Linked DNA regions of Pyrobaculum calidifontis JCM 11548. The protein of the gene in region 1 binds, or shares a complex with, the protein of each later gene. Links are inferred from orthologs where the notes say so. Each region holds a gene or a part of one and is shown in the gene's direction. Other genes may lie near its edges.

Evidence for each region.
Region 2: the proteins of eif2g (region 1) and PCAL_RS05295 are in contact, whole or in part, in a crystal structure (PDB 3CW2), measured with the Saccharolobus solfataricus proteins. The link is inferred for Pyrobaculum calidifontis JCM 11548 from one-to-one orthologs. Residues at the interface, in WP_009988771.1 of Saccharolobus solfataricus: Asp222, Lys225, Pro226, Gly227, Thr228, Gln229, Phe230, Asn231, Leu233, Lys234, Gly235, Leu259, Phe273, Thr274, Lys275, Tyr300, Leu301, Asp302, Pro303, Ser304, Leu305, Lys307; in WP_009989173.1 of Saccharolobus solfataricus: Val185, Arg186, Thr187, Asn188, Glu189, Pro190, Leu191, Gly192, Val193, Glu194, Ile196, Lys197, Ile200, Ser201, Leu204, Ile217, Lys218, Ile219, Tyr220, Thr221, Ile222, Gly223, Ala224, Pro225, Tyr227.
Region 3: the proteins of eif2g (region 1) and PCAL_RS04440 are in contact, whole or in part, in a crystal structure (PDB 2QMU), measured with the Saccharolobus solfataricus proteins. The link is inferred for Pyrobaculum calidifontis JCM 11548 from one-to-one orthologs. Residues at the interface, in WP_009988771.1 of Saccharolobus solfataricus: Trp33, Pro65, Glu66, Gln148, Val151, Asp152, Val154, Ser155, Lys156, Ala159, Leu160, Tyr163, Arg164, Lys167, Ile180, Ile181, Pro182, Val183, Ser184, Leu186, His187, Ile189, Asn190, Asp192, Ser193; in WP_231918336.1 of Saccharolobus solfataricus: Met1, Leu2, Arg4, Leu5, Tyr6, Lys8, Leu9, Pro10, Ile106, Lys108, Lys109, Glu110, Lys111.

The regions. Positions count from the first base shown.
Region 1 is NC_009073.1:236,946-244,464, reverse strand. What follows is about bases 2,606-5,485. They hold eif2g (translation initiation factor IF-2 subunit gamma), read left to right. Parts: upstream 2,606-3,372; coding sequence 3,373-4,599; downstream 4,600-5,485. Other genes in these bases: PCAL_RS01300 (NUDIX hydrolase), read left to right, coding at 4,690-5,163; PCAL_RS01310 (ABC transporter ATP-binding protein), read right to left, coding at 2,606-3,305. In the rest of the region: PCAL_RS01325 (hypothetical protein), read right to left, coding at 1-10; PCAL_RS01320 (hypothetical protein), read right to left, coding at 63-383; PCAL_RS01315 (ABC transporter permease), read right to left, coding at 478-2,280; more of PCAL_RS01310, read right to left, coding at 2,277-2,605; PCAL_RS01295 (bifunctional hydroxymethylpyrimidine kinase/phosphomethylpyrimidine kinase), read left to right, coding at 5,606-6,955; PCAL_RS01290 (metallophosphoesterase), read left to right, coding at 6,952-7,519. UniProt on the Methanocaldococcus jannaschii protein: eIF-2 functions in the early steps of protein synthesis by forming a ternary complex with GTP and initiator tRNA.
Region 2 is NC_009073.1:931,806-939,366, forward strand. The notes cover bases 2,932-5,853. They hold PCAL_RS05295 (translation initiation factor IF-2 subunit alpha), read left to right. Parts: upstream 2,932-3,953; coding sequence 3,954-4,754; downstream 4,755-5,853. Other genes in these bases: PCAL_RS05280 (DNA replication complex subunit Gins51), read left to right, coding at 2,932-3,382; PCAL_RS05285 (50S ribosomal protein L44e), read left to right, coding at 3,450-3,725; PCAL_RS05290 (30S ribosomal protein S27e), read left to right, coding at 3,730-3,933; PCAL_RS05300 (RNA-protein complex protein Nop10), read right to left, coding at 4,751-4,987; PCAL_RS05305 (STT3 domain-containing protein), read right to left, coding at 4,984-5,853. Outside these bases: PCAL_RS05255 (DNA-binding protein), read right to left, coding at 1-209; PCAL_RS05260 (30S ribosomal protein S19e), read right to left, coding at 209-685; PCAL_RS05265 (transcription factor S), read left to right, coding at 760-1,092; pcn (proliferating cell nuclear antigen (pcna)), read left to right, coding at 1,217-1,969; DNA primase catalytic subunit PriS, read left to right, coding at 1,966-2,904; more of PCAL_RS05280, read left to right, coding at 2,897-2,931; more of PCAL_RS05305, read right to left, coding at 5,854-7,323; PCAL_RS05310 (hypothetical protein), read right to left, coding at 7,533-7,561. UniProt on the Methanocaldococcus jannaschii protein: eIF-2 functions in the early steps of protein synthesis by forming a ternary complex with GTP and initiator tRNA.
Region 3 is NC_009073.1:792,025-799,384, reverse strand. Bases 2,932-5,652 are described here. They hold PCAL_RS04440 (translation initiation factor IF-2 subunit beta), read left to right. Parts: upstream 2,932-3,950; coding sequence 3,951-4,355; downstream 4,356-5,652. Other genes in these bases: PCAL_RS04430 (hypothetical protein), read right to left, coding at 5,191-5,652; PCAL_RS04435 (DMT family transporter), read left to right, coding at 4,355-5,182; PCAL_RS04445 (Zn-ribbon domain-containing OB-fold protein), read left to right, coding at 3,358-3,927; PCAL_RS04450 (thiolase domain-containing protein), read left to right, coding at 2,932-3,353. Also shown: PCAL_RS04460 (long-chain-fatty-acid--CoA ligase), read right to left, coding at 1-792; PCAL_RS04455 (acyl-CoA dehydrogenase family protein), read left to right, coding at 898-2,130; more of PCAL_RS04450, read left to right, coding at 2,181-2,931; more of PCAL_RS04430, read right to left, coding at 5,653-5,832; PCAL_RS04425 (hypothetical protein), read right to left, coding at 5,868-6,770; PCAL_RS04420 (tRNA(Met) cytidine acetyltransferase TmcA), read right to left, coding at 6,935-7,360. UniProt on the Methanocaldococcus jannaschii protein: eIF-2 functions in the early steps of protein synthesis by forming a ternary complex with GTP and initiator tRNA.

The DNA.
Region 1 (7,519 bases):
TCAGCGACACGTAGTCACTATAAGTCTCGTTATATCTCTTATTTCCTATCGGACTGGGAATACTATGGCTCTCTACCCGTCGCGGCGAAGATGAGCTCTTTTACCTCCGCCTCGGTCGGAGGCCGCCTGTGGTTTGCTAAAAAGGAGAGGAGCAACGTCTTGAAGCCGGCCCACTGGTCCTCATCTACGCTAACCTCAAGACTTCCAATTCTCAACCTACCTCCGTCAAACTCTGCGACTACGTCGCCGATCTCTACGCGCATGTCCTCTACCACGAGCCTTATCCCCAGCTCTTTGGCCGCGGCCCTCGCCCCCGCCTCGACTAGCCGGGTGGAATCTTCGCCAAACCTCATCTTATCCCTCGGGTCAATCGTCTGCCCCATGCCCCCTGAAACGATGTAGATATTTAAAATAGGCAGTAGTGTCAAGGCGGCTCCCAGGGGGTTTGCGTCGACTGCAGTCTGGCGCAGGGTTCGTCTAAAGGACGAAGCCGTATCTCGTCTTGAGCACTCTCGTGGTTAATGTGATAGCTGTGACTTGGATTAAGACGAGGAGGAGGCCTAGGGTAGCCGCGTCTTGTACGCCGTATAGCCCGCTTTCAAAACGCTCGCGCATGAAGGCGGTTATGGGCATGGCCGTGTCTCTTCCCACGCCTTTGAGCACTCCAAGGGTTATGCTCAGGGAGACCTCGCTTGTGACATACACAAAGCCTATCAAGGCGCCGCTTATCACGTTTGTCACCAGTAGGGGCAGTAGGATCTTCCTAACCACGCCCCAGTAGCTGTCCCCCAGGTTTAAGGCCACCTCCTCCATGGAGGGGTGTATCTGCTGCATCCCCGCGTATATGCTCCTCACCACGAAGGGGAGCTTCCTCACGGAGTAGCCCACGACTAGGTAGAACTCTGGGTGCCTCAACGGGTCTAGGAGGTCCGCCAGCGCCGGGCTTATTGGCCTAAGCCAGCTGACGGCGGCTAGGGAGGTGAGGAAGTAGGCGTAGGCCACCACGAGGCCTGGCACAGCTATGGGCACTGTGGCCAAGGCGTCTAGCGCATCTGCGGCGGGCCCCCTCAGCCTAGCCGCGGCGATGGCCACGGCCACGCCTATCGCCACCATTATCAGAGTGGCGGAGACGCCGTATATCACAGTGTTCCAAATCCCTCTTACAAACAGCTCGTTTTGAAAAACTGCGGCGAGCCTCTCGGCGGCGGTGGAGAGGCTGGGCGACTCGGGCAGCGGCGACGTGGTCCACCTCTCCGCGAACACTAGCGAAATGGCGCCGAGGAGGGGGGCCGACGCCACAAGCGCCAGGGGGAAGGCCACTGCGTATATTAGAACTTTCCCCAGCGGGCCCGGCTTGTATATCCTCGGCCTTAGCTGGCGTATCAACATGGCGTACTGCCTCAGCCCCACGTACTTCCGCACGGCGAGGAAGGAGGTGACGGCAATTGTGAGGAGTACTAGGGCTAGGAATGCCGCCGTTGGGCTTATCTGCCCCCTCAGCTGGTCGAGGAAGCGGGAGTACACTTGGTAGGAGAGGAGCTTCCTCGCCGCTGGGTCGTCTTGGAAGATTATGGGCGCCGCCACGTCGTCTATGGCGAAGATGAACACTAGGACGAAGGCCGCGGCGAGTCCGGGGGTGGCCAGGGGGAGCACCACGTCTCGCACAGCGCGCCGCTCGTCTGCGCCGAGGTTGTTGGCCACCTCCTCCAGCGTGGGGTCGACCCTAGTCAACGCGGCGTAGATGTTGAGATAGGCTATTGGGAGATACATGAGGGATTGGACGAGGGCCACCGCGGCTAGGCCCGAGATCTCCACCTTGAGTGGGATGCCCAAGACGTCGTTGAGGAGCCAGTTCAAGGTCCCCCACCGCGGGTCTAGGAACTTCCTAACGGCGTAGGCGGTGGCGAAGGGCATCACTATGAGCGGCACCGTGGCCAACAGCCCGAGGGCAGTTCTGCCGGGGAACACGTACTTGGCCAACGCGTAGGCCAGGAGGAATCCCAAGGCAGTGTCCACGGCGGCGACTGTGAGGGCGACCCACAGGCTGTTGAATATGACGCCGAGGTCGGGCCCCCTCACCACGAGGGTCGGCGGGTTGCCCTCTCTGATATACACGGCGCTGGCGAAGGCGTCTGGAGATAGGTTTACGTAGAACGGGTCTGCCACGAGCTTGTAGACCTCGGCTACGCCCTCTACCACTTGCCAAAATATAAAGAGGAGGGGGAATAGTAGAAAGAGGCCGAGGTAGATGTAGCCAACTGCCGCGGACCACTTTATCATGGCTTAAACGCCCAGGCCCTGGCTATCTCCACTGCCACCTCCTCCCCTGGGAGGGCCGGCGGCTTAGGCCCCTCTGCCTTTATCCTACGCCCGGCGCATACCAACGTGACCTGGTAGTAGCGCCCTAGGAACGCCACGTCTTCTACCTGGCACTTAACCCCGCCGCCGCCCATGTACACGTCCTCGGGCCTAAACACTACGTGGACCTCCTCGCCTGGGGCCGCCTTGTCCACTGCGACGGCTGCCAGGGGGAAGCCCACGTCCACTACCGCGGCCTCTCCCCGCCTCTCGACCACGCGGCCTCTCAAGACGTTGGAGCGGCCTATAAAAGTGGCGACGAAGAAGTGGGCAGGGCTGTGGTAAACCTCCTCAGGCTTCCCCACCTGTAGTATTCTGCCGGCGTTCATCACCGCGACGCGGTCGGCCACCGCCATGGCCTCCTCTTGGTCGTGTGTGACGTATATCGTGGTTATAGACAGCTTTTTGGCTATCTTCCTAACCTCCTCCCTCAGCTCAACCCTTAGCTTTGCGTCGAGGTTTGCCAGCGGCTCGTCCAGTAGGAGCACCTCTGGCTGCACCACCAGGGCCCTCGCCAGCGCCACCCTCTGCTGCTGCCCCCCGGAGAGCTGGAAGGGCTTCCTCTTCTCAAGCCCGCTGAGGCCCACCAGCTCTAGCACAGACTTCACCCTCTTCGCCACCTCCTCTGGCCTCAGCTTCCTCAGCCTTAGCCCATAGGCCACGTTTTCAAAGACTGTCATGTGGGGCCACAGCGCCCACGTCTGAGGCACCAGGGCGGTCCCCCTCTTCTGCGGCGGGAGGTCTGTGACGTCTCTGTCGTCGAAGTATATTCTGCCGGAGGTGGGCTCGTCGAGGCCGGCCACCAGGCGGAGAAGCGTCGTCTTGCCGCAGCCGGAGGGGCCTAGGACTGCCACTATCTCGCCGTCGCCCACTTGGAGGTCTACGTCGTCCAGGGCCACCACTCTGTCAAAAACTTTGCGCAACTTCTCCAGCCGGACGACGGCCACGTCTCCTCTAACGCGCCTATATATAAATTAACCAGATAAGTATTTAAAGCGGTGTAAGAGGGGGGTCATGACCTTCGTCTACCCCGACGCCATTGTCTCCACCGCCGGCCACGTGGACCACGGCAAGACGCAGACCACCTACGCCCTCTCCGGAGTCTGGGTCATGAGGCACAGCGAGGAGATCAAGAAGGCCATGACGATAAAGCTCGGATACGCCCAGGTGGGCATATACGACTGCGGCGATGAGTACTACTACAGCGATGGCTTGCTCCAAGACGGCAAGTGTCCCAACGGCAACGAGCCGAAGCTTGTCAGAATGATATCCCTCCTCGACGTGCCGGGGCACGAGGTCCTAGTGGCCACCATGGTCTCCGACGCAGCGGTGGTGGACGGCGCCGTGATGGTGGTGGATGCCTCCCAGCCCGTGCCCCAGCCCCAGACGGCCGAGCACTTCGCGGTGCTAGACGTAATCGGCGTGCGGCACATGGTAGTGGCGCAGAACAAGATTGACCTCGTCACGAGGGAGAAGGCCATTGAAAACTATCAGCAGATAAGGGAGTTCCTCAGAGGGACGTGGGCCGAGAAGGCCAAGGTGGTGCCCATCTCGGCCCTCCACAAGGTGAACATCGACGTCCTCGCCACATACCTCGCCAAGGAGATACCGAGGAGGGAGGCTGAGACGGGGAAGCCCGCCAGGTTCTCGGTCCTCAGAAGCTTCAACGTCAACCCCCCGGGCACCCCGCCTGAGAAGCTCAGAGGAGGCGTGCTAGGCGGCACTCTGCTACAGGGGGTCCTCCGCGTCGGCGACGAGATTGAGATTAGGCCAGGCCTCAAGCTGGAGAAGGGCTACCAGCCCATTCGCACAAAGGTCCTCAGCATTGAGTACAGCGGGCACAAGGTAGAGGAGGCGAGGCCGGGAGGCCTCGTGGGGATAATGACGGGCCTAGACCCGGCCTTGACCAAGGCCGACGCGTTGGCAGGCGCCGTGGCTGGGAAGCCGGGCACTCTGCCCCCCGTGTGGACCGCCGTGGAGATTGAGACAAGGCCCATGCCCCGCATGGGCGGCGAGAAGCCCGAGCCGATTAAGCAAGGCGAGACTGTGCTCGTGGCCGTCGGCCCCGCCACGGTCTTCGGCGTGGTGCAGTCGGTGAAAAAAGACGTGGCCACGGTGGCCCTTAAGAAGGCTGTATGCGCAGAGCAGGGAGCCAAGGCTGTGCTCATTCGACAGGTAAAGACTAGGTGGATTGTTACTCACTACGGCGTGCTCAGAGGCGGCACGGTGGCCCTAGAGTAGGGCTCAGACCGCGGAATAGATCTCACAGGTCAATAGGGGGCAAGTCGTCCTCATCGCCACAGCTTATAAACTCACGTGTAAAAAATCTTAATGTGCCTAGAGAAGAGGTGGCCAGCCGGGGGGCCCGAGTGGGCCGCGGTGGGTGTCCTGCTGAGAGATGGAAAGACGCTCTTGATTAAGCGCGTGCAGAGGGCGGGCGACCCCTGGTCTGGGCAAGTGGCCTTTCCTGGCGGGAGGTGGAAGCCAGGCGAAGACCTCCTCGGAACCGCCGTGCGCGAGGTCCAGGAGGAGGTGGGGGTCACGCCGAGGGGGCTAGTGGGCGTGTTAGAGCCGCACAGCCCCCGCAACGCGCCTTGGCTGAAGGTCGTGCCGTTTATCTTCACGGAGTGGGAGGGAGAGGTGGCGCCCAACCCCCGCGAGGTGGCGGAGGCGAGGTGGGTGTCTAAGGCTGAGCTCTCTGAGGAGGAGTGGATCTCGGGATACGCCTTTGTCCACAGAGACTGGGTTATCTGGGGCCTCACCTACCGAATATTGAAGAGACTCATCGACTGCGGCATCCTCTAGCCAAAGCCACTTAGCCGCAGCCGTTGCTAATTGGCGTCGCTTATGATAACGCAAAGATGTCGATTATCCATCTCGACACAAGAGGTTAGGAGGGGTGGAATTGATAAGAGAAAAATTTTTAAACCTAGACAGCTTTTTATCTCAGGGGAGGGGGTCAGCAGAGCCGGGTTCGGGCAGATAACCCCTTAGTGCCCTTTCATCACCCTCCCCCGGCTAACTCTCCTCTATAAAGTGGCCGCAGTTGCCACTTAAGCACCTATACAGCCCGCTCTGTTTGTGAAACAACGGCGGTCAAAATACGTAGGACTCCAATTGGGGTAGGAAGTGTACACGTGCTGTCGGCGACGTATCGCTTTTTGCTGTCAGCCTTGGAGGAGCGGAGGGCGCGAGACGGATCGCTTCTTGAGATAAATTTTATATTGGCTGTTCAATGGTGGATTATATGTGGAGGGTGGCCATAACCATAGCTGGCCTGGACTCGGGGGGTGGGGCTGGCGTCCACGCCGATGTTAAAACCTTCGCCGCGTTGGGTGTCCACGGGGCCACTGCGCTGACCTGCGTCACTGCACAGAACACCTACGAGGTTAGGAGGGCTGAGTGCCTCGACCCCGGCCTCGTCCGGGAGCAGATCATGGCGGTGTGGGACGACATGGGGATAGACGCTGGAAAGACTGGGATGCTGGGGACTAGGGGGATTATAGAGGAGGTGGCGGCCACGGTCTCCAAGCTGGGGTTCCCCCTGGTGGTAGACCCGGTGATGGTGGCAAAGTCTGGGGCTCCCCTCATTGCCGAAGACGCCATGGAGGCGCTTGCCAAGAGGCTCCTCCCCGTGGCAAAGGTGGTGACGCCCAATAGGTATGAGGCAGAGAGGCTGACGGGTATGCGGATATCCTCCGTAGAGGACGCCAAGAGGGCGGCTGAGTATATACACAGGGAGCTGGGCGCCGAGGTCGTCGTAGTAAAAGGCGGCCACTTGGACGCGCCGGAGGCAGTGGACGTGGTGTACGTGGGGGGCACGTTCCACGAGCTGAGGGCACCTAGGCTAAACTCCAGGGCGACGCACGGCACTGGCTGCTCCTTCTCAGCGGCCATAGCCGCGGGGCTGGCAAAGGGGCTCGCCCCGCTGGAGGCCATTAAGACGGCCAAGGAGCTAATTACCACAGCCATTAAGTACGGTGTGGCCAGGGGAAAGGGACACTGGGCCGTCAACTCCACAGCGTGGGTGGAGATACCGGCGGAGAGGTGGAGGGCCTACGAGGCCATGTCTGCGGCGCTTAGGGCGCTTGAGGAGAGGGGGGCCGAGGTGGCTAGGTACATACCAGAGGTGCAGAGCAACTTAGGCTACGCCATAGACCCCAGGTACGCCTCTGGGCGCGGAGACGTGGCGGCTGTGCCGGGGAGGATTGTGAACTACATGGGCAAGGCGAGACCCTCGGGGCCTCCCACCTTCGGCGCCAGCGACCACGTGGCTAGGAAGATACTGGCCGCCATGGGGAAAGACCCGCGGATTCGCAGCGCCATGAACATCCGCCTAGACTGGGGCCTTGTGGAGAAGGCAAAGGCCTTGGGCATGGCGGTGGCCGTGGTAGATAGGCGCAACGAGCCGGAGGAGGTGAAGGCTAGGGAGGGGGGCTCCATGCAGTGGGTTGTGGAGGAGGCGTTTAGGCAGACCGGCGGGAGGGCGCCCGACTTAATCGTCGACGTGGGAGACTGGGGCAAAGAGCCGATGATCACCATCTTGGGGAGAGACCCCCTAGACGTTTTAGAAAAACTATTCAAGTTAATCACGTGAAGAGGAGGACTCTCTTGGCATCCCTCGCCGCGGCTCCCCTGGCCTACCTCGCAGTTGGGGCAGGCGCAGTTGGCATAAAGGCCACTGAGCTAGACTGGGGCCTTGGGAGGAGGGTACTCTTCCTCACCGACCTCCACATACACGGGGAGTGGCATGCGCCGGCGCTGGGGGAGTACGACCTAGTCCTCATCGGCGGCGACACCTACGACGAGTGGACTCGCGACCTCCAGGCCGTGGTAGAGGCCTTGGGGCAGATAAGGGGGCCGAAAATCGCCGTGTTGGGCAACCACGAGCACTGGGCCTCCAGGCGGATCCCCCTCAGCGTTGGGATCAGGGCCTTGGAGGATGCGGGCGTCCACGTGTTGAGGGACGACTGGGTGCAGGTGGGGTCTCTCCGCATATTTGGCCTGGACTGGAGGGAGGACCCCAGGTCCTACCCCGCGGTGAAGGACGCAGACGTCGTCCTCGTGCACTCCCCCGACGCCTTCCACAGCGCCGTGGGCGGGCTCTACCTAGCGGGGCACACCCACTGCGGCCATTGGTGCCTCCCCTGGGGCGGCGCCG
Region 2 (7,561 bases), 700 kb from region 1 along the record:
TGTTGCTCCAGCGCCTCCACGATGTCCGGCCTTACGACTCTAATGTTGTCTAGCCTCGCCAAGGCCTCCGGCGTTAGTATCCTCTTGAGCACTGCCCTCCTCTGGGCCGCCGCTATTTGCGCCTGCCGCTCTGCCTCTGCCCTCTTTTGTAGCTCCTCGAGCTTTTTCCTTCTAAGTTCTTCAAGCTCTCTATCCTCGGCCTCTGCCATTACTCCTTGGGCGGCGCGACGTATTTGGCGAGCTCAGGCCTCTGCTTCACCAACTCTTTTGCAATACGGGCGGCGACTCTGTCCACAAGAGACTTGCCCTCTGGCGTCAACACGCGCCCCCTCTTGGTCTTTGTCACAAAACCCGCATGTTCTAGCTGTTGTAGAATCTTCCTAATTATTGCGCCGCCTGCCTTTCTAGTTCTCTCGGGCCTAGTCTTGTCGCCTATCTTGGCCCTGTAGCCATAGGCGGTTCTAAGAGAACCGACGCCGACGGGTCCATATATGTAAAGCTTTCTCATAATAGAGGCGGCACGTATGTACCACCAGTCCTCGCTCATGGGCGGCCTCTCCTTATTGGCCCCAGTTTTTACAAAAGGCGCCCAGACAGGCGGCTTGACCTGCGGCACGTTGTCCTTTATGTACTTCGCCAACTCCGCTATTAACAAGTCTGCTGGCACGTCTTTCACCGAAGTCACGTGTCCCACACCCCCCGGGTTTATAAGTTTTCGTGGGCAAAAAGAATTTAAAGGGCAGGGGCAGGGGGACCTCTGTGAGATTTTGTCCAAACGACAAGAGCTTGTTAATCCCAGTAAAGAAGGGCGATCGCACAGTGCTTAGATGTCCCAAATGCGGCTACGAGGAGGAGGTGTCTCAAGAGGTTAGAGGCAGGTACCAGAGCAAATCCGCAGTAGAAAACAAAAACCAACTCATAGTAGTTGCAGACAACGCAGTTAACTTGCCCAAGGTAAAGACGCGGGGTTGCCCAAAGTGCGGCCACGACGAGGCCTACTTCTGGGTTCAGCAGACGAGAGCCGCCGACGAGCCTCCCACCAGATTCTACAAGTGTACAAAATGCGGCCACGTGTGGCGGGAATACGAATAGCCCATCTTTTCTATCGCAGTCAGAGGAGGCGTTGGCGGCGGGCCGCCCGCATAGGCGCTTAGGGGTACCTTAGGGTGGGGTGTATTATGGGTTCAATTTTTTAAAAAGTGGGCCACCTTATGTCATGCCTAAGTATGTTCTAACGTATATGGACGCCAAGGAGTTCGCGTACATAATAGACTCACTATCGGTGTTGGTGGAGGAGGCAAGCTTCGTGCTTAGGAGCGATGGCCTTTTTCTCCGCGCGTTAGACGCGTCTAGGACGGCCATGGTAGACCTCTCTATGCCTAAGGAGGCCTTTGAGGAATTCCCAGAGGTTGAGGAAGAGGTAAAGCTCGGCTTCAATTTTAAGGATCTTAAGAAGCTACTGCGGCGGGTGAAGAAGGGCGACAAGATAAGCCTTGAAATCGAGGAGTCCAGAGTCAAGGTGAAGCTGGTGGGCAAGTCTGTCAGATCTATAACTCTCCCCATGATTGAGGTGGTGTCTGAGGAGCTCCCAACGCCTAAGGTGGTCTTCACGGCGCTTGTCAAAACCAGTAGCGACGTATTGGCCTCTGCTGTGAAAGACGCAGACGCTGTAGCAGACGAGGTGAAGTTTGAGGCAAACGAGGACGCCTTTGTAATAAGCGCGGCCAGCGACAAGGGCGAGGTGGAAGTGCGGCTGGACAAGGGCAGCGAGCTTGTCTACGAGTTTGACGTAAAGGAGCCGGCCTCGGCCCGCTATTCGCTGGAGTACCTCGTGGACATCGTGGGCAAGGCGTCTAAAATAAGCGACATAGCCACTGTGGAGTTGGCCACTGCGAAGCCTGTCTTGCTCACCTTCGACATACCGGCCGGCGGCCGAATTGCCTACTACGTGGCGCCGAGGGTGGAGTGATTGTAGAAGTATTTTTCCGCAACTACTACAGGAACTACGCGAAGCTGGAAGTAGACGAGGTGGAAAAGAGGGAGTTCGCCTTCCAGCCCTTTGTCGGCGGCATGGTTAGGCACAAGGCCTTTAAAAACCTCGAAGAGCTGAAGAGGCACTTGGTTGAGAAGACGCCTCGGCACGTCTACTACTCCACCGCCCGGTACGAGAGGCCTTGGGAGGAGGACATGGAGCGAAAGGGCTGGCTAGGCGCCGACTTAGTATTTGACATAGATGGAGACCACCTCGACACTGAGGCGTGTAGAGAGAGCAAGGTGGTGTCTTTGGCGTGTCTAGAGGACGCCAAGGAGGAGGCCAACAAGCTCATAGACGTGTTGACAGAGGAGCTGGGCCTTAAGCCGACTAAGGTCGTATTCTCCGGCAACAGGGGATTCCACGTGCACGTGGTCGATGAAGAGGTGTTGGCCCTTGGGCAAAAGGAGCGTAGAGAGCTTGTGAACTACCTAAAGGCAGTCGGGTTTGACCCCTCTAAGTTCCACATGAAGGTGGGGAGGCGGAAGGTCGTGTTGTACGAGGAGGAGGCCGTGGGCAACCTCTTGCGCATTAGGAGAGGCATAGAGGACCCCGAGGCGTTGAAGGTTGAGGTAGACGAGGTGGTGACGCAGGACGTGCATAGGCTCATAAGGGCCCCCGGCTCGCTCAACGGGAAGACGGGCCTCGTGGCATTGCCTCTCTCAGTGAGAGACTTGGAAAAAGAAGTGGCGCACATAGTCGAGAGGGCTATCGCCTTTAGAAAGGGGAATTTGAGGCTGAGGTTCGAAAAGCCGTTCCAGGGCACTGTGTTGTTTGAAAAAGTGGAGGCGAGAGAGGGCGACATTAAGACGCTGCCAGCACATGTGGCCATATACCTAGAGCTACAGGAATTTGGCAAAATATATGATTGAGAAGCTGAGGCTCTGGTTAGCCGCTGAGGCTAACTCGCGCTTTCTCACAGAGCCGCCGTACGGCTCGTACGCAGAGGCGGCTGAGCAGTTTGTCAGAGATTTGCAGAACTCGCCGCTGCCGCAGAGCATAGCGGAGCAGGTTAAAGCCCATGTCTACTCCACGTTGGTCACGATAGTGGAACTTAGAACGCGGAAGATACTGTGGGAACTGAGCCAAGGCCGCGAGCCTAAGAATACGACGGCAGAAGAGGAGAGGCTCATACGGCCGTTGTTGAAAATCCTCCGTGCCAGACCCCACCGGAGAGAGGCGCAGGAGTATGTGATTGTACAATTCGTAACTCCCCACCCTGCCATAATAACTGAGGACTTTAAACAGATAGGTCCCTTTAACAAGGGCGACTTGGCTAAACTGCCTCCCCGCGACGCGAAAGACCTAGAGGAAAGGGGCGTTGCCAGACTCCTCCGGCTTGAAGACTAACTGAGGCCCGATCCCCTGCGGGGCGTGGTGGGAGTAAAATTTATTTTGTCCCCCTTTTTGCCCCTTCGTGAAGTTTCCCAAGAGCGTAAATATGTACTGTCCACGGTGTAACACATATACGCAGCATAGCGTGTCCAACTACCACGGAGGTCAGAGGAGGTCGCTGGCGGAGGGCCAGAGGAGGTATGAGAGAAAGTTGAAGGGGTACGGCTCCACTCCTAAGCCTAAGCAGAAGAGGTTTGCCAAGGTCAATAAAAAGGTGACCTTAGTATTTACCTGCACTAAGTGCGGCTACAAAATTGTGAAGAGCTTAGGCAGGATGAAGAAGGTGGAACTGGTGTAGGCCCATGCCACAGAGGTTCAGCAGAGTCCTAATACCACAGCCTCGGTCTAGGTTTGTTAGACTTAGGTGCCCCGACTGTGGAAACGAGCAGGTAACCTTTAGCCACGCCGCGATGGTGGTGCGCTGTCTCGTGTGCGGCAGAGTTTTGGCGCAACCCACCGGTGGGAAGGCGATTTTCGCAGGCCACGTCGTAAAAGTTTTAGAATAGCCCCCAAACCCCTTCCTTCAATGAAGTTAGTGAAAAAGGATTTTCCAGACGTAGGCGAGTTAGTCATAGGCACAGTCAAAAAGATCGCGGAGCACGGGGCGTATGTGTACCTAGACGAATACGACTTGGAGGCCTTTGCGCCGACGCAAGAGGTGGTCCAGTCTTGGTTTCACAGCATTAGGGATTACATAAAGGAGGGCAATAAGACGGTGTTTAAGGTGATAAGCGTAAACCCCAAGATGCGCGTGGTAGAGGTTTCTCTCAAGAGAGTTAGAGTAGACGAGAAGGAGAAGAAGCTCCTCCTCTACCGCCACAGAGTCAGAGTGTTGAAGCTCTTGGAAATCGCCATGAAGAGGCTGAACAGGCCGCCACAAGAGGCTTTAAACGTCTTGTGGTATCTAGAGGAGCAGTTCGGCGACCCCTTCAAAGTCTTCGAAGAAATTGTGAAAACGGGGCCGCAGGTGTTAGACGGGTTAGACCTAGACGACAAGCTGAAGGAGCTCCTCGTAGAGCTGGCCCGGCAACAGGTGGAAATCCCACCCACGAAGATCTCCGGCGTAATTAAGGCCGTGAGCGTGGAGGGCGATGGCGTTGAGAAGATAAAGGCCGCATTGACGGAGTTGCTCAAGGCTCTGGAGGCAAAGTATCCACAAGTCTCGGCCAAAATCTACGTGATAGGCCCGCCGCGGTATCGGATAGACTTGGTGGGCAAAATGCCGAAGCAGGTAGAGGCGGCGTTTAACGAGGTCTCAGCCCTCCTACAGTCTCTACAGAAGAAGTACAAGGTAATTGCAAGCGTCCAGAGAATAGAGCAGGGCTAGCCGCTCCCCTCCACCACGGCGGCGAATTCCTCCAAGATCTTCCTCCTCGTTTCCTCTTTCACGGGGAGTGTCCCGAGCAACGCCTTTTGTAAAATTCTATACCGCTGGTACTTGTCCTCGGGGGAAAACTTAGGCGGGTGAGGCACCTCGACCTCGCCCCCGCACTTCGGGCAGCTGGCCTTCGAAAGCGTGTACCAGCCGCAGTTTTTACAACGCCTCAGAAGCGACTTCACGGCCCCACTTCGTACAGCACAACCCACCCATGGGGCCTAGAGACGTAGACAAGCCTCAGAGGCCTCGTCGCCGTTGTAATAAACGGCACCTGCTCCTTTGCGCCAGTAAGCGGGTCGGCCACCACCTCCACGCTCCCGGAGGTCCACCCCTGTATTGTGTACTGGAGAGCCCCTGCCAGCCTTGGCGCATACCCGGGCAGGTACACGTTGCCCCCCGTCAGCTTGAGGTCTCTAAACGTGGTGAAGACGCCTTGTTGATACACGCCCTCGAACATCCACGCGTACTGCTCGGTGGCGTTGCCGTAGGCGGGGACAAGCCTAACCTTGCTGAACAACATAGCGTAAAGCGTCCTATTTAAGCTGAGGGGGACCGGGTAGTAGCTCCCCTGTATAGTGAAATAGGCGTACGTGGCGCTGGGCGGCGGGCCTGGGTAGCTCATGACCTTTGTGTAGAAGAAGTCTTCGAAGTTCGTCGACGTGGCGCCCAGTATCTTGGCCGCATCGCCGACGTTCTCAAGCGCTATACGCGCCATCCAGTAGGACTTTAAAAAGTCGCCGCCGGGCGGGTATTCGTGAACAAGCAGATAGCCCGCAGACAGTGGAGTGGCTATGTACGGCATTATCGCCAAGACGTACTTCGTGCGGAAGTCCTTGGTAAATATTTCTGCGCCTACCTGCGGCGGGGCCATAAGCGCGAGGCCTATCTTCCCAATCTGCGTCGCGTTTATTGTGGAATTGTCGGCGAGACTCGTCTTATTGCCTATTATCGAGATCCAGTAGCCGTAGTCCCACCACGACGCCACAGGCTCGTAGATCGGTAGCCTCGTCTTCATCCACATCAACATGTCGAGGAAGTCCTCACTTACAACGCCGACGGCCGACGTTGCAATCTGCGTAGGCTGTCTCGCGAGCCCCTCGCCGTAGTTAAGTCTCTGGGCATTGAGGGCGGGCATCACCGAGGAGAGCAACATGGCCACGGATATAATAGCCGCGAGGGCCACCAGTAGGCCCAGCCTCTTGTTTTCCATTGCCTTGGCAATGCCCACAGCGGCCACAACAGTGGCTATGGGGGCCAGTAGCACGAGGAGGCGGACCATCGTCGCTGCGGCGTAGCCCGCCGTGGCTAAGTAGGACAGCGCCAAAAGGCCGCCGGGCGTGAAGAGGTAGGGCACCCCCGCGAGTATAAACGGCAACACTGGGCCATACCTAGCCACAATTTGAACAAAGGAAGTTGTGCTGTGCTCCGCCACGCTGGCCACAATGGCGGAGCGACCAACGGGGAAAAGAGTGGCGAGGTACTTCCCCCCTATGGCGCCTGTGGCCAGCGCTGCTACGAATATGCCGATGCCGGCGAGGACCACGGCCACGACGAGCCACATATACCTCCTCAAGAGCTCCACGGTCCTCGTAACGCCGAGCTTTGAGTCTAAAAGCCATGTAGCTAAGGCGGCGGCTAAGCCAAAGGTCGGGATAATGTTAAAGGCACTTATGAGCGTATTTACGCCGTATCTAGGTATTGTGGCCACGAAGACGCCGTAGAGCAAGTAGAAGAGGAGGTAGGAGAGGAAGAAGTTCCTGGCGTCAAAGGGGAGCTGGACCGCAGGAGGCGCCGGCCCCCTCTTCGCCTTAGAAGGCGCCGCCGGCGTAAACGCGAGCTTTAGGAAGTAGTAAGTAGGCAAGAGGAGCGCGTAGAGGCCCACCAAGTTCCACACGTAGAAGTGCGCGCCCCACGTCCACGCCACATAGCCAAGCGCTACGCCGGCGAGAGCCCCCATCAAAGGCCTCCTCAGCCCGTCCAACAAGAGGGCTAGGCCCAGGGGTATTAGAAAAAGACTTATGGGCTCGTCGTCGAACCACGCGGCAAAGCCGCGCTCAATGAAGGCGGGCATAACGGCGGTAAGCATGGCAGAGAGCAGCCCCACTCTGAGACCCCCCTCCCCCAGCTCCTGGCCCACTTTGTACCCAAGGTAGAACATGGAGAAGACGGCGAGAGAGTTCATAATCGCCGGCGCCGCTACTACGGCGTGCCACAGATCAACGCCGAATGGGCGGAGAAGCGCGTAGACAAACAAGCCGTAGAAAGAGGTGCCCGGCAGAAGAACTTTGCCCCAATCGACGCCGTAGGGGTACCAGAACTGTAAAAACTGCGCACCGCTCCACCACCACCCAGCGCCGTGCTCCAACGTGTACTTGGCCAAGTAGTAGCGGACATATGGGTCAAACTCGTCGAGCCACCACCCCCATAGGAAGACGCGGTACATTCTTGCGTATAAGGCTATGGCAAACGCGGCAAGCAGAGACGACGTGACGAGGAGAATCCTCTCTTTCCTATCCATCAAGCGCGAAAACAGGCCCAAATATATTTCTTAACCCCCCGCCCCTCTTAAAGCCCAGCCCCCTCTCAAGCCCTTAACACTCTAAAGTCCCCGCCTGTGGGTAGGGTATGAGGTACCTCTTTGCGCCTGCTCCATCCTGGCCCGCGCCATCCTGCAGTAGATGTCGCGGCGCTTGTGAAAGCGCAACCTAATCGCAACCGTGACGCCTTCTATCCCCTCCTAAGCCCAACCGCAATCT
Region 3 (7,360 bases), 550 kb from region 1 along the record:
AGGCAGTACGCCCATCATAACCAATTGTTGTTCTCCTCTTCTCCTCTTTACAACCTCGTAGAGCGGCTTAAGTTGTTGTAGATTGGACGATATGTTGCCGTGGGTTATTTCGGCGCCTTTGGGGACGCCGGTGGTGCCGCCGGTGTACATGAGCGCGGCTAAGTCCTCCCTGGGGTCCACAGCCGCTCTGTACGACGTGGCTTTGTGGGATAGCAGAGACTTATAGGACACGATGCGTCCCCCATAGGGGATTTTTGGGGGCTTTAGCCGCCTTTTTGCTAGCGGCTTGATAAAGGCCGGCATGTACTCGGCCACTTCTACTACCACCACGCGGTCGAACTTGTGCATCTTGTCGGCCTCTTCCACGTTTTTGTACAACACGTCGGCCACGAAGATGACTCTGGCCCCAGCGTCTTTGGCTTGGTACGCCACCTCTCTTGGGGTATACATGGGGTTCATGGGGCTTACCACTGCGCCTATTTTCAAGGCGCCGTAGTAAATAATCGGAAAGGCAGGCGTATTAGGCAAATATAGCGCAACGACGTCACCTTTGCCTAGCCCCCACTCCTTGAGCGCCGCTGCCACCCTATCGCTGTGGTCTCCCACCGTCTTGAAGCTTATCTTGTTGCCGAAGTACACATACGCCGTTGCGCTCCCCCTCTCTGCGGCTTGTCTGTCTAAGTAGGAGAAGAGGGGCTCTGGCTTAATTTGAACCTCGGGGGGGACCCCCTCGTCGTAGTTCTTAGCCCATATCCTCGTTGCAATATATTTTTCAAATACTTCCTTTGTCACATTTTACAGTGTGTAGCTACTTATTAAGGTTTTTTTGCTCAGGGAACGATTGGGGTGTGTGTTTTGACGAAGTTAACACTTAAAAATAGGCGCTAGGTGGCGGTCATGGTGTTCCCATTCGACTCAGTGGAGGACTTCTCGGTGGTGTTGACGCCTGAGCATGAGATGTTTAGGAAGGCGGTTAGGGAGTTTGTGGAGAGGGAAGTGGCGCCCAAGGCCATGGAAATTGAGGAAAAAGACGAGGTTCCGTGGGATCTGTTGAAGAAGATTGCGGAGCAGGGGTTCTTCGGCATTGGAATTCCCGAGAAGTACGGCGGCCAGGGCGGGGATCACAGAATGGCGGTTATCATGTCGGAGGAGTTCTGCCGCGTTCTGCCCGGCCTCAGCGTCTACTTTGGCACCAACGAGCTGTTTTTAACCCCCATACTGCTCTTTGGCACAGAGGAGCAGAAACAGAAGTACGTCCCGCCTATTGCCCGAGGCGAGAAATTCGGCGCCTTTGCCGTCACAGAGCCCTGCTGCGGCTCCGACGTGGCTGGCATTCAGACAAAGGCTGAAAAGGTGGGCAACAAGTGGGTTATAAATGGGAGAAAGGCGTTTATCAGTAGCTCAGATGTGGCTGACTACTTCATTGTGCTTGCCAGGACATACCCGCCGCCGGATAAAAAGTTGCGGTACCTAGGTCTCACCTTCTTCATAGTGGAGAAGGGCACTCCCGGCTTTAAGATAGAGCAGTGCTACCACAAGATGGGTCTACACGGCAACCACGTCTGTGAGCTTGTGTTTGAGAACGTGGAGGTGCCAGATGAGAACAGGGTTGGGGAGGAGGGCATGGGCTTCTTGTATGCCATGGAGACTTTTGATAGAACGAGGATAGGCGTCGCGGCACAGGCAGTCGGCATGATGCAGGGCGTGTTTGAAAAGGCGTTCCAGTATGTTCACCAGAGGCAAGCCTTCGGCCTTCCCATAGCGGCGTTTCAAGCCATACAGTTCAGCCTTGTGGAGATGATGACGAAGATTATGACGGCGAGGCTGTTGACCTACTTGGCGGCTAAGCTCGCGGATGAGAATAGGAAGGAGTTCACCTTTGTGGCCTCCCTCGCTAAGTACTATGCCACCTCGGTAGCCGAGGAGGTTATTTCCGAGGCCATAAACCTCCACGGAGGCGTTGGCGTCATCGTAGAAACCGGCGTGGAGAGGTACTTGAGAGATGTGAAGATTACCCAGATATATGAGGGAGCTAACAATATCCAGAAGCTTGTGGCATATCGCCAGCTCATTAGAATTCTAAAGGAGAAGGGTCAAATACCTGACGAAATTGCCAAGTTTGTAACCTAGTTGCACTAACAAGCTAAAGTAATTTTTTATCCTCTTCCAAAGTTTTCCATATGAGAAAAGTTGCAGTCGTTGGCGTAGGAGTTAGTAAATTTGGCAATAGGACAGACGTCTCTCTGCAAGAGCTTGCCTGGGAGTCTGTGAAAGAGGCTTTAGACGACGCGAGGCTGGGTCCCGAGGACGTTGAAGCATTTGTTGTGGGGAACGTCGGCGGCTGGTCCTCCGAGGCCCTGCCTGCGGTTGTGGTGGGAGAGTACTGCGGCTTGGCGCCTAGGAGTGGGATAAGAGTCGAGGCGGCGTGTGCCACGGGCTCCGCCGCCGTGAGAACTGCGTATCACATGGTGGCAAGCGGCGAGGTGGATATAGCGATGGCTATCGGCGTTGAGAAAATGAACGAGTCCCCCACTCCAACCGTCGTAGAGTTCATAGGGAGGGCGGGGAACTACTTCTGGGAGTTTGAAAACTTCGGTCTAACCTTCCCCGGCTATTATGCGCTCTACGCCACGGCCTATATGAACCGCTACGGCGCCACAGAGGAGGACTTGTGCAAAGTCGCCGTAAAGAACCACTACTACGGCTCGTTGAACCCCAAGGCGCAGTTTCAGAAGGCTATAACAGTCGAGGAGTGTCTAAACTCCCGCTATGTGGCTTGGCCGCTTAAGCTGTACGACAGTAGCCCAATTACAGACGGCTCGGCGGCGGTGATACTCGCCAGCGAGGAGGTGGCGAGAAAAATCACTGACACACCTGTGTGGATAAAGGCCATCGGCTATGCCAATGGCACGGCCAATTTGAGCAAAAGAGTGGACTTTGTGGGCTTAGAGGCGGCGCAAATCGCCGCGCAGATGGCCTATAAGAAGGCTGGGATAGACCCCCAGGAGCCTGTAAAATACCTCGACGTGGCCGAGGTCCACGACTGTTTTACAATAGCAGAGATTATGGCGTATGAGGATTTGGGGTTTGCGAAGCGGGGGGAGGGATATAAGCTGATTAGAGAGGGGCAGACCTACATAGGCGGGTTAATACCGGTGAATTTGGACGGGGGGCTGAAGGCCAAGGGGCACCCCATTGGCGCCACTGGCGTATCAATGATAGCCGAGTTGACGAAGCAGCTTAGGCAAGAGGTCGAGAAAGGGAGGCAGGCGCCCATAAGAAAAGGCATGGCACTGGCGCACAACATCGGGGGGACGGGACACTACGCCTTTGTGACAATACTAAGTCTGTAAGGCCATGGAGGGCGGCAAACCTATTGGGGAAAACGTCGTCGCGGCTGTGACTAAGACTCTTGACAAGCTGTATAAAGAGCCGTTGGCGCAACTGGAGGCTTTGATAAATGCCACTGGACTGCCCGTGTACAAAGATCCAAAAACAGGCGCGTTGCTGTGGGTGGACGTCCGCGAGTTGCGTCTAAGGTTTACACTCTCTGTGAACAAGATCGCCAAATTTGTCGAGGGGCTGGCGGAGGGGAAGCTGTTCTACACACAGTGTAAGAGGTGCGGCGCTAAATACTTCCCGCCGCAGGCGGACTGCCCCAAGTGCAAATCCTCTGACATGGAGTGGCGCGAAGTGACTCCAGAGGGCGAGTTGTTGACATGGACTGTGATAAATGTAAAGCCAGCTAGCTTCAGCTATCACGGGGACTACGTTGTGGGCATAGTTAGAATGGCTGACGGGTTTAACATAACTGCGTGGGTTGAGGCAGACCCCAAGACGCTGAGGCCAGGGATGAAAATGAGGCTTGTAGTGGGGAGAAGGCCCGGCGAGAATTACATAACTTATTGGTTTAGGCCGCAAATTTAAATAGGGCTCACACTTTTTCCCCGATGGACGACGAATATTTGGCACTTTTAGACAGGGCGTACAAGCTAGTTTCACCAAAGGCGCAACGACGAGCTGAGATACCTAAGATAGAGGTGGTGAATATGCCCAGGAAGACGATTATACAGAACTTCGGCGCCATTGCGAAGAGGCTAAACAGAGACGTCTACTTAATGGCCAAGTTTTTCCAGAAGGAGCTGGCGGTGCCCGGCACGGTGGAGGGCGACGTTTTTACTCTCCATGGGGAAAAGTCGCCTAAGGTGGTGGAGGCGGTCTACGAGCGCTTTATTAAGTACTACGTGGTGTGTCCAGTGTGCAACTCCATAGACACAGAGCTAAGGCGGGAGGGCCGCATCTTCGTCTTACACTGCCTCGCCTGCGGCGCATCAACGCCCGTTAGACCCCTCTAATGGACCTCTTAGGGGTTCTCTCGGCCCTAGCCGCGGCCACCATCTGGGGGCTAGTGATATTCCTGTACAAGCGACACATGGCGGATTTAGACCCCGTGTCTGTAAACTTCTCCAGACTGGCCTACGTGGCTCTCTCCATGTGGCCAGCGGCCCTGTTCACAGCCCCCTCGCCGGGCATTCTAGCCGCAGTTTTCAGCGGGTTGATAACTCTCGTAGTCGGCGACAGTCTCTATTTCTATGCCATTTCCAAGGTCGGGGGGTCTATAGCGGCCCCACTGGCGTACACCTACATAATAATTGCCCAGTACTTTGCCCTACTCCTAGGCGAGTCTGTGTCCCACATGCTCTTCCTCTCCTCAATCTTAATCGTGGTGGGGGTCGCGCTTTTGACAAAAGGCGGCGAGGCAAGGCTGAGCGTGCCCGGCCTCCTGGCGGCGGCGGGGACGGCCCTGACGTGGAGCGCGGGCATGTCGGCCATAAAGCTCGCCTCTCTAGGAGGCGTACACCCAGTCGCCATAGCCTACCTAAGGGCAACCTCCGCCGCAGCCGCGCTGGGGCTTTACGGCCTCTTAACGCGGAGAATAAGAGTGGTAAAGTCCCTCCCCTTCGCGGCGGCCTCTGTGCTAGACCTAGGAGTAGGCTCGGCGTTATTCGCCCTCTCTGTGGAAAGGACAGGCCTCTCGCTGACAACAATAGTCGTCTCTCTCTCGCCCCTAATAGCACAGCTATACGCAAAAGCCACCGGCTTAGAAAGCCTCACCGCCAAGCAAATATTAGGCGGCGTAGCAGTTTTTACGGCGGTTGCAACAGCGGTGGCAACGGGATAGCCTAGCCGCTAAAAACGCCACCTCTTTCTACTTCTGACTATTGCCACTATCACCACTACGACGATCACTAAAACGATTGCAAGCAACCACTCAACTGGCGCTGTAGGGGTTGGCGTAGCGGTGGAGGTTGGACTAGGCGTTGTTGTAGTCGAGGGCGTCGTGGTGGTTGTGGCATGAGGCGGCGTACTGGTCGTCGCTGGAGGTGGGCTTATCGTCGTAGTCTGCGTAGTTTGAGGTGGGCTTGCCGTCGGAGTCGGCTGTATGGTGAAGGCTTGGTAGACAATTGTGGCTCCTGTGTCAAAGTATAGGTATAGCCCCGTCTTGTTCACAGCCACCCTCGCCGGCTGTGGCCTAGCCTCTATCACCATTACCCCGGGCGGCGCCTGTGCCACAAAGGGGCCTTCTACGGTCACGCTGTAGACTCCGCTGGAGTTGAAAAACCTCGGCACATAAACGGCCACCGCCGGCTCGCCGCCTTGCAACACGTAGAGCGTCCCGTTCAAGACCCAGGTGGGCAGAGGAGCCCCGTCGAGCGAAAAAGCCGCCACCTCAGACGCCGGAGGGACGGGAAGCGTATAATTGCCAACCAAAGCCGCCGGCAAAAACAAGAGCAAAACCGGCGGAGCAGTGAGATTGAGCAATGCCGACATGTAAGAAAGAAGGGGAGGGGTATAAAAATTGGGGTTTAGCGGCCGCGACCAGCTTGTCCTTTACCTCTTTCGACTGCTTCCCTAATTTCTCTTTCTACGATGTCTGGGCGCTCCCTTTTTGTCTTCTGGGCTATTTCTCTTATCGCCGTCAAGTTTTCAGCTCTGATGTACTTTACCACTTCGCCGCGGTTTAATCTTGCCGCTATCCATATGTCCCAGAGGGTTGAGTTTGTCTCATTTAGCCACCTCTCCGCCCGCTTTCGGACTAACTCTCGCCAAGCCAGTTTGTACTCTTCGAGCCTATCCCACAAGGCGGCCCACTCTCTCCTAAGCTCCTCCACTCTCTTCAACGCCTCCTCAATCTCCGCGTCGGAGGCATTGCCAACCGCTGTTATAATCCACCTATCGCCTTGCCGCAAAGTCCATAGAAGTCGGCGAGTGGCATTTATCCACTCCAAGTCTCTCTCTACAGCAACCACGGCCACGGGAGAGGCGTTGACTTTCCTCAAGAGTGTTGCCACGCGGCCTAACGTCTCTACTGCGCGACCTGTGGCATTGTAGGCCTCCTCTAGCCCGGTGGTGTTTAACTCTCTCAAAGTCATGTGCTGTACTTTCTTCACGTGGGCAGTCAGATTGGCCAAGGCCTTTCTCCTAATCTCCTTGAGTTCGTTGAAGACTTGCCCTGGGTTAGACACATTTAACTTTCTCAATTCTCCAACGCCTATCATTGGCAATGGCGCCTTTGTAAAATTAACTGTTCTTACCTGTTTTAGTGCTTGGTCGCATGGAATTGTGGCATTGGCCCCCGTGACGTTTAAGTAGAGCTCAATGGCCTTGCACTTGAGCCATAAGTCAAAGCTTGTGGTATTCGTATTAGTAGCGCTGGCGAACGCCACTAGCGCCACGGCCAGTACCAGTAGTAGTTTGTAGTTGGGCATGTGTCTCAACCGTACAGGGAGCTTATTTAGACTACGCGAGGAACAAAACGCGGAACATGTTTCTACAAACGCGGAACAAGCCGCAGAGGCGCAATGCTACGCCGCAAGAGACGGGGTTATATACTCAGCGCTGGGCTGTACATATTAGGCGTCGGCTTTCGCCACTAGTCTTTTTCTCGCCCTTTGACTGTCCCCACGACGAATAGGGGCACTTCGAATTCTCCTCCGTAGTAGTAGAAGAGGAGGACTTTGGCGATTTCTCTCAAGATTAGCATTAAGTCTCCTCTGCGTAGCCCGGCGGCTTCTGCAGCCTCTTTCCAAGGCCTTGCTTCTAGCACCTTGCTTATCAACGCCCTCACGGCTGGTTCGGGGAGAGTTGGCCTCCGCTGGCGCGAGCTGTAGAAGTACTGGGCCACTAGCGTGTAGATGGCGTCTGTCACATTTTCATAGGTCATTGGCCCATATGCGTATGCCACAAGTCGGTCCAACTGGTTTTTCGAGAGGGCTATTGCGCCGTCTATGTCCCACCCCCAGTCCTCGAGGAGTAGCTGGACCTCGGAGGGGGACATGTCGTTGTATGGGCCCATGAG